Linked DNA regions of Prosthecodimorpha staleyi. The protein of the gene in region 1 interacts with the protein of each later gene in a pairwise test. Links are inferred from orthologs where the notes say so. Each region holds a gene or a part of one and is shown on either strand. Other genes may lie near its edges.

The links.
Region 2: the proteins of gyrA (region 1) and gyrB interact in binary tests that used the Escherichia coli proteins (3 or more experiments, as listed by UniProt). The link is inferred for Prosthecodimorpha staleyi from one-to-one orthologs.

What each region holds. Positions count from the first base shown.
Region 1 is NZ_JAHHZF010000001.1:504,426-511,791, forward strand. What follows is about bases 1,142-4,513. They hold gyrA (DNA gyrase subunit A), read right to left. Parts: upstream 4,153-4,513; coding sequence 1,342-4,152; downstream 1,142-1,341. Other genes in these bases: purN (phosphoribosylglycinamide formyltransferase), read right to left, coding at 4,251-4,513. Also shown: KL771_RS02155 (benzoate/H(+) symporter BenE family transporter), read right to left, coding at 1-270; KL771_RS02160 (hypothetical protein), read left to right, coding at 443-745; KL771_RS02165 (hypothetical protein), read right to left, coding at 862-1,008; more of purN, read right to left, coding at 4,514-4,871; purM (phosphoribosylformylglycinamidine cyclo-ligase), read right to left, coding at 4,991-6,070; KL771_RS02185 (M20 family metallopeptidase), read right to left, coding at 6,289-7,366. UniProt on the Escherichia coli protein: A type II topoisomerase that negatively supercoils closed circular double-stranded (ds) DNA in an ATP-dependent manner to maintain chromosomes in an underwound state.
Region 2 is NZ_JAHHZF010000015.1:82,703-89,781, reverse strand. The notes cover bases 2,558-5,642. They hold gyrB (DNA topoisomerase (ATP-hydrolyzing) subunit B), read right to left. Parts: upstream 5,277-5,642; coding sequence 2,838-5,276; downstream 2,558-2,837. Other genes in these bases: KL771_RS25260 (benzoate-CoA ligase family protein), read right to left, coding at 5,468-5,642; KL771_RS25270 (sensor histidine kinase), read right to left, coding at 2,558-2,588. Also shown: KL771_RS25275 (DUF4202 domain-containing protein), read left to right, coding at 120-737; more of KL771_RS25270, read right to left, coding at 888-2,557; more of KL771_RS25260, read right to left, coding at 5,643-7,079. UniProt on the Escherichia coli protein: DNA gyrase negatively supercoils closed circular double-stranded DNA in an ATP-dependent manner to maintain chromosomes in an underwound state.

The DNA of each region.
Region 1 (7,366 bases):
CAGCAGCGCGGCTCCCGGCGTCGACCAGGCGAGCGAGATCGGCATGCGCGGGCGCGCGCTCGCCCAGAGCGTACCGATCCCCATGGCGAAGGACAGCGCCATCAGCCCCGACGCCGCCTGCGCCTGGCTCGCCCCGGCCGCGATAAGCCCCTGCAGGGCGACCGGCAGCGACGAGGCGAAGCCGACCACCGCGGCGAGCGTGCCGGCCGCGATGGCCGGAAAGGTCGGGCCGCGGGCGGGAGCGGCGGAAGACGGAGCTTCGGTGGACATCGGACCCTGACCGGCGCGTGGCGTGACGGTCCGGTATGGTCGATCCGAGCCTTGTGGCGCAAGGGGCGGACGCCACCGGACAGCATCCGCAATGTGTGGCCGCGGTCGGCGCTGTTGCGCCCGGTCCGCACCGGCTATCCTGGCTCGAACACTCCAACTGCGAGCCCCGCCGATGCTGCGCCTTGCCATCTTCACATGCCTTTGCCTGGCGGCTTCCGCCCTGCCCGGCCACGCGGCCCTGGCGCCGCAGTATCAGCGTCTGGCGGAACTCCGCGCCATTCTCGCCAGCGACGCCGTCATGGGACGCCTTTCGGGCGCACCGGTCGACCGGGTCGAGTATGTCTCGCCCGATCTCTACCGGGTCACGGCCGGCGCCTGCACGCTGGAAGTTAAGATCGTATCGGTCCCCGAACCGGAGCCCATGCCGGGTCCGCGGAAATTCACCGTGGCGCCGGGCCTCTACGCCTGCCGCTGAGCGCGGCCCCGTAACCCGCCTGCCGGATGGCGCCCCCAAGTCCAACGCGGGGCCGCTTCGCCGTACGGAACGCTGCGGGATGCCGGCCGACGACGGGTCCTTCCGGACCGAGGCGATCACAGCACGCGGAAATCAGGCAGCGTCGCGCCGTCCTTGCCGGGGCAGCATTTTTTGAACTTCTTGCCGGGCCCGCACGGATAGGGATCGTTCCGTCCGACCTTGACTGCAGCCGGTGGCGACGGAACGGAGATCGGCTTCGGCACCCGGCCTTCGGCGATCTGGGCGAAATGCCATGTCTCGAGGGCCGCCACGGTGCTGTGGAACGGCCGGCGTGAGGGCTATGGCCGCCATTTTGCCATGACCGGCCAGTTCAGATGCCAAATCCTCCTCGACATGCCGGAAGGTCTGGATCTGCGGATCGATCCGACCGTCTTCATAGGCGGCTTTGACGAGGGGGCGCAAAATCCGCCAACCCGAGAACGGCGGTCGCAGGCGCCCATTCGAACCAGATCCGGTCGCGCGGCCGAGCCTGCAGGCTGATGATCGCATCAGCGGTCCATTCCATCGTCGTCCTGCACCACACGTCAGGACGACGATCAGCCCTCGGCCGGCGCCTCTCCGGCCCCGTTGCCGCCCTCGCCCTCCGCGGCGCCGTCCTCTTCCTCGCGGATGCGCTCGACCGAGACGACCTTCTCGTCGGCGGCGGTGTTGAACACGATGACGCCCTGGGTCGAGCGGCCGGCGATGCGGATGCCGTCGACCGGGCAGCGGATCAGCTGGCCGGCATTGGTCACCAGCATCAGCTGGTCGCCGTCTTCGACCGGGAAGCTCGCCACCAGCGGGCCGTTGCGCGGGGTCACCGCCATGGCGACGATGCCCTTGCCGCCGCGTCCGGTGATCCGGTACTCGAAGGTCGAGGTGCGCTTGCCGTAGCCGTTCTCCGAGATGGTCAGGATGAACTGCTCGGCGGCGCTCATCTCGACATAGCGGCGCTCGCCGAGCACGTCGGCACCCGCCCCGGCCCCGCTCTCCGCACCGTTCTCGTTGCCGGCCTCGGCGCCCTGGGCTTCCTCGGCCTCGGCATCCGTGCCGTTGCTCTCGACCGCATCGACCTCGCCGCGCAGGGCGCGGCTGCGCTTCAGATAGGCGATGCGCTCGTCGGCGACGGCCTCGAAATGCCGGATCACGGTCATCGAGATGACCTGATCCTCGTCGCCGAGCGCGATGCCGCGCACGCCCATGGAATCGCGGCCCTTGAACACGCGCACGTCGGTGACGGGGAAGCGGATGCACTGGCCGAGCGCCGTGGTGATGACCACGTCGTCGAACTCCGTGCAGGTTTCCACCGACACGATGCCCTCGCCCTCTTCGAGCTTCATGGCGATCTTGCCGTTGCGGTTGACCTGGACGAAGTCCGACAGCTTGTTGCGCCGGATCGTGCCCTTGGTGGTCGCAAAGACCACGTCGAGGGTCTCCCAGGTCTCCTCGTCCTCCGGCAGCGGCAGGATCGAGGTGATGCGCTCGCCCTCCTGCAGCGGCAGCAGGTTGACCAGCGCCTTGCCGCGCGCCTGCGGGGCGGCCAGGGGCAGGCGCCAGACCTTGGTCTTGTAGGCCATGCCGCGCGAGGAGAAGAACAGGATCGGCACGTGGGTATTGGCCACGAACAGCCGGGTGACGAAATCCTCGTCCTTCATCGAGATGCCGGAGCGGCCCTTGCCGCCGCGCCGCTGCGCCCGGTAGGTCGACAGCGGCACGCGCTTGATCCAGCCGGCATGGGTCACGGTGACGACCATGTCCTCGCGCTGGATCAGGTCCTCGTCGTCGACCTCGCCGTCCAGTTCCACGATCTCGGTGCGGCGCGGGGTGGCGAACTCGGCCTTGATGGCGGCAAGCTCGTCCTTGACGATGGTCTGGATGCGCTCGCGCGAGCGCAGGATGTCGAGATAGTCCTCGATCTCCAGGGCGAGCTTGTTCAATTCGTCGGCGATCTCGTCGCGGCCGAGCGCGGTCAGGCGGGCGAGGCGCAATTCCAGGATGGCGCGGGCCTGCTCGTCGGACAGCCGGTAGGTGCCGTCCTCGTTGAGCGTATGGCGCGGGTCGGCGATCAGCGCGATCAGCGGCGCCATGTCCTTGGCCGGCCAGTCGCGGCCCATCAGCTGCGCCTTGGCGGTGGCCGGATCGGGCGCAGTGCGGATGAGGTGGATGACCTCGTCGATATTGGCGACCGCAATCGCCAAGCCGACCAGGATATGGGCGCGGTCGCGCGCCTTGTTGAGCAGGAATCGCGTGCGCCGGCCGATCACCTCCTCGCGGAAGGTGATGAAGGCCTGGATGATGTCGCGCAGGTTCATCAGCTCCGGCTTGCCGCCGTTGAGCGCCACCATGTTGCAGCCGAACGAGGACTGCAGGGTGGTGAACTTGTAGAGCTGGTTCAGCACGACTTCCGCCATGGCGTCGCGCTTGACCTCGATGACGACCCGGTAGCCGTCGCGGTCGCTTTCGTCGCGCACCTCGGCGATGCCCTCGACGCGCTTCTCGCGCACCAGCTCGCCGATGCGCTCGACCATCGAGGCCTTGTTGACCTGATAGGGGATCTGGTCGACGACGATCGCCTCGCGGCCGCCGCGCGCGGTCTCGAACTTGACCCGGCCGCGCATCATGATCGAGCCGCGCCCGGTCAGATAGGCCGAGCGGATGCCGGCCCGGCCGAGGATGATGCCGGCGGTCGGGAAGTCCGGCCCCGGGATGATCTCGATCAGGTCGGCGACGGTCATGTCCGGCTTGTCGATCATCGCGATCGCGGCGTCGCAGACCTCGCCGAGATTGTGCGGCGGAATATTGGTCGCCATGCCGACCGCGATGCCGCCGGCGCCGTTGACGAGCAGGTTCGGGAAGCGCGACGGCAGCACCGTCGGCTCGTGCTCCGAATTGTCGTAGTTCGGCTGGTAGTCGACCGTGTCCTTGTCGAGATCCTCCAGGAGGCTGTGCGCCACCTTCTCCAGGCGGACCTCGGTGTAGCGCATGGCCGCCGGCTGGTCGCCGTCGACCGAGCCGAAATTGCCCTGGCCGTCGACCAGCGGCACCCGCATCGCAAAGTCCTGCGCCATGCGCACGAGCGCGTCGTAGACCGACTGGTCGCCATGCGGATGGTACTTACCGATCACGTCGCCGACGACGCGGGCCGATTTGCGATAGGCCTTGTTCCAGTCGTAGCCGTTCTCGTGCATCGAGAAGAGGATGCGGCGGTGCACCGGCTTCAGGCCGTCGCGCACGTCCGGCAGCGCGCGGCTCACGATCACGCTCATCGCGTAATCGAGGTAGCTGCGGCGCATCTCGTCGGTGATGGAGACCGGCTTGATGTCCGACGGGCTTTCCCCGCCCGGAACCGGCTTTTCGGATGAGGCCAAAACGCGTCACTCTTCGGTCTGGATGTCGACGGCTCGTCTATAGGCGATTCCGGCCGCGGACGCCAATTTCGCGCGCGGGCGCACGCGAGATTCCAAAGTCACGCCGTTCGCGGCCAGATCATGGCGGCCGGCGGCTCGGCCTCGCCGCGGATTTCGACGTGCTCGCCGCCGTCGTCGCGGGTCACGATCCGGGTCCGGCCGGAGGCGACCAGATCGAGGGCATGCGGATAGAGCCGGTGTTCGGCCGCCAGCACGCGGGCGGCGAGCCCGTCCGGCGTGTCGCCGGCCAGCACCGGCACGGCGGCCTGGGCGACGACCGGCCCGGTATCCATCGCCTCGCGCACGAAATGGACGGTGCAGCCGGCGAGCTTGACGCCGTCCCGCAACGCCCGGGCATGGGTGTGCAGGCCCGGATAGGCCGGCAGCAGCGAGGGGTGGATGTTGATCATCCGGTTCTTCCACTGGCCGATGAACCAGGGCGTCAAGAGCCGCATGAAGCCGGCGAGGCAGACGAGCTCGACGCCGTGGCGGACGAGTTCGGCATGGAGCGCCATCTCGAAGCGCTCGCGGTCCGGAAAGCCCTTGTGGCTGATCACCACCGCCGGCACCCCGGCCGCCGCCGCCTTGGCGAGGCCGCCGGCATCGGCGCGATTGGACAGGACCAGCACGGCCTCGGCGGGGAAATCGGCCCGCTTGGTCGCCGCCACCAGCGCCGCCATGTTGGACCCGCCACCGGAAATGATGATGCCGACGCGGAGCTTGCGCGGCGCGGTCCCGCGCGGCGCGTCCGTGCCAGCCGCAGGCCCCCCGACCGCAGGCCCACCAAGCGGCGCCGTCGTCATCGAGCAAGATCCAGGCTGCCGACCGGGTCGACGAAGGGCTCGTCCGGCCCGGCCTCGATCGTGCCGAGTTCGACCACCGTCTCGCCGGACGCCGCCAGGCTGGCGACGACCTCGGCCGCACGGGGCGCCTCGACCACCAGCACCATGCCGATGCCGCAGTTGAAGGTGCGCAGCATCTCGCGCTCGGAGACGCCGCCGGCAGCCGCCAGCCAGCGGAAGACCGGCAGGACCGGGATGCGGGCGAGATCGATGCGCGCCGCCGTGCCGGCCGGCAGGACCCGGGGGATGTTCTCCCAGAAGCCGCCGCCGGTGATATGGGCGAGCGCCTTGACGGCGCCGGTGGCGCGGATCGCGGCCAGCACCGGCTTGACGTAGATGCGCGTCGGCGTCAGCAGCGCCGCGCCGAGCGTCGTGCCGGCGGCGAAGGGCGCGGCGTCCTGCCAGGTCAGCCCGGCCGCGGCGACAATGCGCCGGACCAACGAATAGCCGTTCGAATGCACACCTGACGACGAGAGCCCCAGGATCACGTCGCCGGGGCCGACATCGGCGCGCGGCAGGATTCCGGTGCGCTCGACCGCCCCGACAGCGAAGCCGGCGAGGTCGTAGTCGCCGTCCTGGTACATGCCGGGCATCTCGGCGGTCTCGCCGCCGATCAGCGCCGCGCCGGCCTCCCGGCAACCCGCCGCGATGCCTTCCACGACGCTCGCCGCGACATCGACATCGAGCTTGCCGCACGCGAAATAGTCGAGGAAGAACAGCGGCTCGGCGCCCTGCACGACGAGGTCGTTGACCGACATGGCGACGAGATCGATGCCGACATGGGCGTGGATCCCGGCATCGATGGCGACCTTCAGCTTGGTGCCGACGCCGTCATTGGCCGCGACCAGCACCGGGTCGGCATAGCCGCAGGCCTTGAGATCGAACAGGCCGCCGAAACCGCCGATCTCGGCATCGGCCCCGACCCGCGCGGTCGCCTTGACGAAGGGCTTGATGCGCTTGACCAGCAGGTTGCCGGCGTCGATATCGACCCCGGCCTTGGCATAGGTCCAGCCGTTGCCGTTCTGGTCGTCGCTCATGGGTCGCAGGCTCTTGTCGCGAAAAAGGGAGTGGTTCGGCCAAAGCCGGTGGTCGGCCGGAGCCGGGGTCCGGCAAAAGCCGGGATCCGGGCCGGACATGAACCATCGTGGCGCGGAATGCAAGGGCGCGGCGCGCCGGTCCGTCAACACTGTGCCCTTCGCGGCCCGGCCCCTCCCCGTCCCGCTCGCTCCCCATCCTGCCTCTCTTGATCCCGCCCCTACCCGTCCAGTCCGGCGATGGTCGCGGCCAGGGCCTGGGCGCGGGGAACGAGGGTGTCGAGGCGGCACCATTCCTGGTCGGTGTGGGCGCCGCCGCCGACCGGGCCGAGGCCGCAGAGCGAGGGCACGCCGAGGGCGGCGGTGAAGCCGGAATCGGCGCAGCCGCCGGTGAACTCGCCCTCGACCGCGAAACCGGTCGCGGCCGCAGCGGCCTGGTAGCGGGCGAAGAGGTCGGCCGAATGGCGCGCTTCCAGCGGCAGGAACAGGTGCCCCTTCTCGTAGCCGGCCCGGGTGCCGGGCACGTCCTCGGCGGCCAGGATGGCGTCGACTGCCGCCAGGATGCCGTCGAGCTGGTCGACGGCGACGAAGCGGATGTCGAGTTCGGCTTCCGCATGGTCGGCGACGGTGTTGTGGGTGCGCCCGCCCCGGATGGTGCCGACATTGGTGGTGATGCCGGCGGCATAGTCGGTCAGGGCGTGCAGGCGGACGATCTTGGCGGCGAGCGCGCCGATCGCGCTGGCGCCGTCGGCATGATTGGCGCCCGAATGGGCGGCCTTGCCGGTCACCGTGATGTCGAGCGTCATGCCGCCCTTGCGGGCCGTCACCACATTGCCGGAGGCCCGGCCGGGCTCGGCATTGAACGCGGCGCGGGCACCCCGGGCGACGGCCTCGATCATCGGCCGGCCGGAGGGCGAGCCGATCTCCTCGTCGGCGGTGAACAGGCCGATCAGCGGGAAGTCCGTGCCACCGGCGGCCTTCAGCGCCCTCAGCACGAAAAGATCGACGACCAGCCCGCCCTTCATGTCGGCGACGCCGGGTCCGAAGCCCATGTCGCCGTCACGGCTGAACGGCCGGCGGGCGACGGTCCCTTTCGGGAAGACGGTGTCGCGGTGGCCCATCACAAGGACCGGCGCGCCGCCGCTGCGTCCCGGGATTTCCGCTTTCAGAACAGACCCGTAGGTCTCATCGGGGAAGCGCTCGACCGCGATGCCGTCGGCCTCCAGCAGCGCCGCCATGGCGTCGCCGACCGCATCGATGCCGGCCCGGTCGCGGCTGCCGGAATCGATGTCGACCAGG
Region 2 (7,079 bases), on another replicon or contig:
AGGTAAACCGGACGGGTGGCGACCCCGGGTCCGGCGGGTGGGCTTGCCGGCATCCGACGTTCGAGGCATCAAGGCAGTCGAGCGCGCCCTTGCCGTGGGTGGCCGCAGGAGTCGCTGCCGTGTCCGATCTCCGACCCGAAGACCGTCTCGCCGCCGCCTATGCGGCCATCGACCGTGCCAATGCGGACGATCCGACCGGCGTCGGCGATCCGCCGCGCCCCTATGCGGTGTTTTACGGCGAACGCATGAGCGCCTGGCTCGAACGGTTGGTCCCGGACGCATCCGATGCGCTCAGGATTGCCGTGCGCGGCCAACATATCCGCCGTTTTGACCGGCCTCGGTCCGAATTTCCGATGGACAAGCCCGGCTACTTCGCCTGGCGCAACCGGCTCAAGGATCACCATGCCGACTTGATCGCCGGGATCATGACCGAAGTCGGCTACGGCGAAGACGATATTCAGCGGGCGCGTTCGATCGTGCGCAAGGAGCGGCTGAAGCGTGATCCGGAGGCCCAGGCGTTGGAAGACTGCGCCTGCCTGGTCTTCCTGGAACAGGAGTTCGCGCCCTTTGCGGCCCGGCACGAGGACGACAAGATCGTCGACATCGTCGCCAAGACCTGGGTCAAGATGTCGGCCGCCGGCCATGAGGCCGCCGCCGCCATGGTGCCTGCCCTGCCCGAACGGCTGCAGCGTCTGGTCGGGCAGGCAGTCGCGTCGGCCGCGGCGCGCAGTGCCTGAGGGGGCTTGAAAACAGCCCCGAGGGGGCCGGACGCCACCGGATATTCCAACGTCGACAAACAGAATCCGATCGCATCGTCGCCCGGGTCGCGACCTCCGAGCGCAGGCCGGGCAGGCCTTCCGGAAGCGGGCCGGCCGCGCCGATCCGCTTCAGGCGACAGGCCGGCCATCATGCGGAGTTTCGAGCGCCGTTGCCTGCGGCGCCTTGGGCCGGAAGGAGACGACGAAGCAGGCCTCGCCGCCGGCGGTATGCTCCAACCGACCGTCAAGCTGCCGCACCATGGCGCCGACCATCTGCATGCCGAACCCGCTGCGGCCGTCGACCCTGAAATCCGGCGGCAGCGGCGTGGTGTTGCGCACCGTGAGGCTGCAGGTCCCGTCGGCCACGGCGAGCGCCACGACCACCTCGGGGTCGGCACCGCCGTGTTTGATGGCGTTGGTGACCAGTTCGTTGACGACAAGGGCCAGCGACATGGCCTGGTCGGGATTGAGCAGCAGCGGGTCCGCGACCACGGCGCATTCGCGACCGTCCGGCAGCATCGACTGCGACAGGTCGTGACACAGCTCGCGCAGGAATTCGGCGAAATCGACCGATTCGATGCCGCCCGAGGCGTGCATCCGACGATAGGCCATGGCCATCGAGTTGACCCGGCCGACCGCCATGTCGAACTGCTGGCGAGCCTCCGGATCCGTCACCGACCGGGACTGCAGCTTGAACAGGCTCGACACCGTCTGCAGGCTGTTCATGATGCGGTGGTTGAGTTCGCGCAGCAGAACGTCCTTGTAGGCGAAGGCGCGGGCGAGATCGTCGGCCAGTTCGTCGAAGGCGCTGCCGAGCTGGGCGAACTCGGTCGATCCGGTCATTGCGGTGCGCGCGGACAGGTCGCCGTCGCGCCAGCGACGGGTGACCGCAATGATCCGGTTGACGGGGCGGGCGATCAGGCGGCGGCCGAACAGCCAGGCCAGCACCATGGCGGCGGCGGCGGCGGCGACGATCCCGACGATCCCGCGCATCGTGGCGCTGTCGAGCGGGCCGAACGCCTCCGCGCGGCCGAGACCCACCCCGATATAGAGCCCGCCCGGACTGGTCGCAGGCGGAATGTAGCCGACGATGCGGCGCACGCCGTCGAGCGGCGACGTGACGTCGATGGTCCCGGGGGCGCTGGCCCGCGCAGTCTCGCGCCAGATGTCCTCCGGAAAGGGCTGGCCGACGAACCGCGCCGCCTCGGGAAGGCGAAGCAGGATGGTGCCGTCCCGATCGGCGACGGTCATGACGCGGTTGAGCGACCATTGCGGACCGTTCAGCTCGGCGGCGAGCCGCGCGAGGCCGATGCTGACGAAGATGACGCCGGCGGTTTCGCCCTGAGGGTTGCGGTACGGCATCGCCATGTGGAAGCTCGGCACGCCCGTCCGCCGCCCGACCGCGTAGGTCCCGACCGTGAAGCGGCCGGTTGCCATCGCCTCCCGGAAGTAGAACCGGTCGCCCACCGGCGGCATCGGTCCCGCCGTGTCGAGCCGGTCGGCGGCGCAGAAGACGTTGCCGGTGCGATCGGCAACGCCGATCGCTTCGAAATCCGGATGCGCGGTCCGCAGGGCGCGCAGGATCGCGGTGCACTCGGTCGGCTCGGCGTTGCGGATGTCCTTGGACTCGCTCAGCGCGGTCAGCATCAGCCGGACGCCTTCGGTCAGGCGTTCCTGCGCGGCCGCGACCTGCTGGGCCTGGAGTGCGACGCTGGCTCTGAGTTCGGTCTCGCGCGCGCCGCGCAGGGCGAACTCGTTGACCGCCTGCAGGGCCACGACAGGAAGCAGGGTCAGGCCGGCCAGGAGCACGACGCGACGGCTCAGGCTCATATTGCGGGTCTCCCGTCGGCCAGATGCGAGTCTCGGGAAACCGCGCTCCCCGAACGGAGATCATCCATGATTTATGCCGACGATGCACCGGTCATTTCGGGTGGGTGGGCTGGGAATCCCCAACGCCTCCCGCGAGTTCCACGGATCGTCCGGTGCCGCCCCGCCGCCGGCGCCCGGGAGCGCCGGGTCTCCGAACGTCGACCTGAGCGGTCGAGGCGGCCGGCGCGTGCTCTCGGCGGATGGGATGGACTAGGCGTCGAGATTGGCCGAGAGCGCGTTTTCCTGGATGAACTCGCGGCGCGGCTCGACCTCGTCGCCCATCAGGCGGGTGAAGATCTCATCGTTGTCCTCGGCCTCGCGCAGGCTGACCTGCAGCAGCGTACGGGCGTTCGGATCGAGCGTGGTCTCCCACAGCTGGCCCGGATTCATCTCGCCGAGGCCTTTGTAGCGCTGCATCGAGATGCCCTTGCGGCCCTGCGCGAAGACGGCTTCGAGCAGGCCGCGCGGGCCGCGGATCTGGGTCACGACATCCTTGCGCTTGAGCTCGGCCGCCTTCTCGTAGATTTCCTGCAAATGAGCCGCATGGGCATCGAGCTTGCGCGCATCGGCGGAGGCGAGCAGGGCGGCGTCGACCCAGCGCTCCTCGGTGACGCCGCGCAGGGTGCGGGTGAACAGCAGGCTGCCGTCCGGCTTGGCATCGCCGACCCAGCCCTTGGAGAATTCGTCGGCCTGGATGTCCAGCCGCCGGGCCACATAGGCGGCCGCCTCGCGCCCCTTCTCGACGTCGTTCAGGACGCTGGGCGTCAGCGCGCCGGCGATCGCCGCCTGCTCGACCACGTCACGGTCGTAGCGATGGTGCAGCCCATCCAGGATCGCCGCGACCGCACGCGCCTCGTCGACCACGGCGCGCAGATCGAGCCCGGCCCGCTCCTCGCCCGAGGCGAGCCGGAGCGCGCTCTCCTCCAGACCCATGTTGATCAGATAGTCCTCGAAGGCCTTCTGGTCCTTCAGATACTGCTCGGACTTGCCGCGCGCGACTTTATAGAGCGGCGGCTGGGCGATGTAGAGATGCCCGCGCCGGATCAGGTCCTTCATCTGCCGGAAGAAGAAGGTCAGAAGCAGCGTGCGGATATGGGCGCCGTCGACGTCGGCGTCCGTCATGATGATGATCTTGTGGTAGCGCAGCTTGTCGAGATTGAACTCGTCGGTGCCGATCGAGGTGCCGAGCGCGGTGATCAGCGTGCCGATCTGCTCGCTCGACAGCATCTTGTCGAAGCGCGCGCGCTCGACATTGAGGATCTTGCCGCGCAGCGGCAGCACGGCCTGGTTCTCGCGGTTGCGGCCCTGCTTGGCCGAGCCGCCTGCGGAATCGCCCTCGACGATGAACAGTTCCGACTTGGCTGGATCCTTCTCCTGGCAGTCGGCGAGCTTGCCGGGCAGCGAGGCCACGTCGAGCACGCCCTTGCGGCGGGTCAGTTCGCGCGCCTTGCGGGCCGCCTCGCGGGCGGCCGCGGCCTCGACCACCTTGCCGACGATCGTCTTCGCCTCGGCGGGATGTTCCTCGAACCAGGTGCCGAGCGCCTCGCCGACTAGGTTCTCGACCACCGGCCGGACCTCGGAGGAGACCAGCTTGTCCTTGGTCTGGGAGGAGAATTTCGGATCCGGCACCTTGACCGAGAGGACGCAGGTCAGGCCCTCGCGGCAATCCTCGCCGGACAGGGCGACCTTTTCCTTCTTGGTCAGCCCGGAGGAATCGCCGTAGCCGACCACCTGCCGGGTCAGCGCGCCGCGGAACCCGGCCAGATGGGTGCCGCCGTCGCGCTGCGGGATGTTGTTGGTGAAGCAGAGCGTCTGCTCATGGTAGCTGTCGTTCCACCACAGCGCGCATTCGACGGTGATCCCGTCCTTCTCCGCCTTCATGGTCACCGGCCGCGGCAGCAGCGGGTGCTTGGCGCGATCGAGATAGCGCACGAAGGCTTCCAGGCCGCCCTCGTAGCACATGGTCTCGGCGCGAACTTCGACGCCGCGCCGGTCCTCCAGCGTGATGTTGACGCCGGAATTCAGGAAGGCGAGTTCGCGCAGGCGGTGCTCGAGGGTGGCGTAGTCGAACTCGATCCGGGTGAAGGTCTCCGGGCTCGGCACGAAGGTGACCTCGGTGCCGCGCCGGCCGCCGGCATCGCCGACCACCGCCAGCGGGGCCTCCGGATCGCCGTGCCGGAAGCGCATGTAGTGTTCCCGGCCGTTCCGCCAGACGCGCAGGTCGAGCGTGGTCGACAGCGCGTTGACGACCGAGACGCCGACGCCGTGCAGGCCGCCCGAGACCTTGTAGGAATTCTGGTCGAACTTACCGCCCGCATGCAGCTGGGTCATGATCACTTCGGCGGCGGAGACGCCCTCGCCGGCGTGGATGTCGGTCGGGATGCCGCGACCGTCGTCGCGCACCGTCACCGAGCCGTCGGCGTTGAGCCGCACCAGCACCTCGGTCGCCCAGCCGGCCAGCGCCTCGTCGATGGCGTTGTCGACCACCTCGTAGACCATGTGGTGCAGGCCGGAGCCGTCATCGGTGTCGCCGATATACATGCCGGGCCGCTTGCGGACGGCATCGAGGCCCTTCAGCACCTTGATGGAATCGGCGCCGTACTCGGCCGATCCGTTGCTCGTCGTGCCGTTCGGGATGTCTTCGCTCATATCGATTCGTTTGCTCGCCTCAGCGCAGGATGCGCGCCCTTATAGCCCCGCGCGCGCGGGACTCCAAACGGGCATCGGGCGAGGAAAAATGCCCGGAAAATCCGACCTTTCGGAGGCGCCTGCGCGGCGTCCTGGAATACGCCTCGGCGCCCTTGCCGGCGCAGCAATCCGGGCCGCCGGCGCCGCGCCGGTCAGGCCGCCGCCGAGGCGCCGTCGGCCGTCGCGCCGGAGGCGATTTCGCGCAGCGCAAAGCGCTGCAGCTTGCCGGTCTCGGTGCGCGGCAGGCGCTCGACGAACTCGATCGCCCGCGGATACTTGTAGGGCGAGATCTCGGCCTTGACGAAGGCCTGCAGCTCGGAGACCAGCGCCGGGGACGGCGCGAAGCCCGGCTTCGGCACGATATAGGCCTTGACGATCATGCCGCGCTCGTCGTCCGGGGCGCCGACCACGCCGCATTCGGCGACCGCCGGATGGGTCAGCAGCACGCCTTCCACCTCCGGCCCGGCGATGTTGTAGCCGGCCGAGACGATCATGTCGTCTGAGCGCGCCTGGTACCAGAACCGGCCCTCGGCGTCGCGGATATAGGTATCGCCGGTGACGTTCCATCCGTCCTGGACATAGACCGTCTGCCGTTCGTCGGCGAGATAGCGGCAGCCGGTCGGGCCGATCACCGCCAGCCGGCCGGGCACGCCGTCCGGCACCTCGGCGCCGTCGGGACCGATCACCTTGGCGCGGTAACCGGGCACGGGCCGGCCGGTCGCGCCGGGCGTCACGTCCTCGGGTGTCGAGCCGATGAAGATGTGCAGCATTTCGGTGGCACCGATGCCCTCGGTCAGGACGATCCCGGTCGCGGTCTTCCAGGCCTCGAAGGTCGCCTTGGGCAGGGCCTCGCCGGCCGAGACGCACAGGCGCAGCGAGCCGATATCGCGGCCCGGCAGGGCATTCAGCATCGCCCGGTAGGCGGTCGGCGCGGTGAAGATCACGGTCGGCCGATAGCGCTCGATGGCATCGAGCAGGTCGAGCGGCGCCGTCTTGTCGGGCAGGCAGGTCGAGGCACCGATGCGGAACGGGAACAGTACCAGCCCGCCGAGCCCGAAGGTGAAGGCGAGCGGCGGCGAACCGACGAAGCGGTCGTCGGGTGTGGCGCGCAGCAGATGCCTGGCGTAGGTGTCGCAGATCGCCAGCAGGTCGCGATGGAAATGCATCGTGCCCTTGGGCACGCCGGTCGTGCCGGACGTGAAGGCGATCAGGCAGACATCGTCGACGGCGGTGTCGACCGGCTCGAAGCGGTCGGGCTTGCCGGCCATCAGGGCTTCGAGGCCGTCCGGCGCGTCGGTGCCGAATTTCAGGACGGCGCGGAGGCAGTCGGAGCCGTCGCGGACCTTGAGGATGTCGTCGGCCAGCCGGGCGTCGACCAGGGCCAGGCCGATCCGCGCCTTGTCGACGATGATGGCGAGTTCCTTGGCGCGCAGCAGCGGCATGGTGGCGACGACGATGCCGCCCGCCTTGATCACCGCCAGATAGACGGCGACCATCATGGGCGTGTTGGCGGCGCGCAGCAGAACGCGGTTGCCGGGGACGAGGCCCATCTCGTCGACCAGCACATGGGCGATCCGGTCGATCCGGCGCGCGAGTTCGGCGAAGCTCCAGACGCCGCCCGCATGGTGGATGGCCGGACGCTCGCCGCGGCCTTCCGCGACATGCCGGTCGACGAACTCGACGGCGGCATTGAGGCGGTCCGGATAGGCCAGTTCGGGCAGGTCGAACAGAAGCCGGGGCCACAGGGCCGGGTCGGGAAGATTG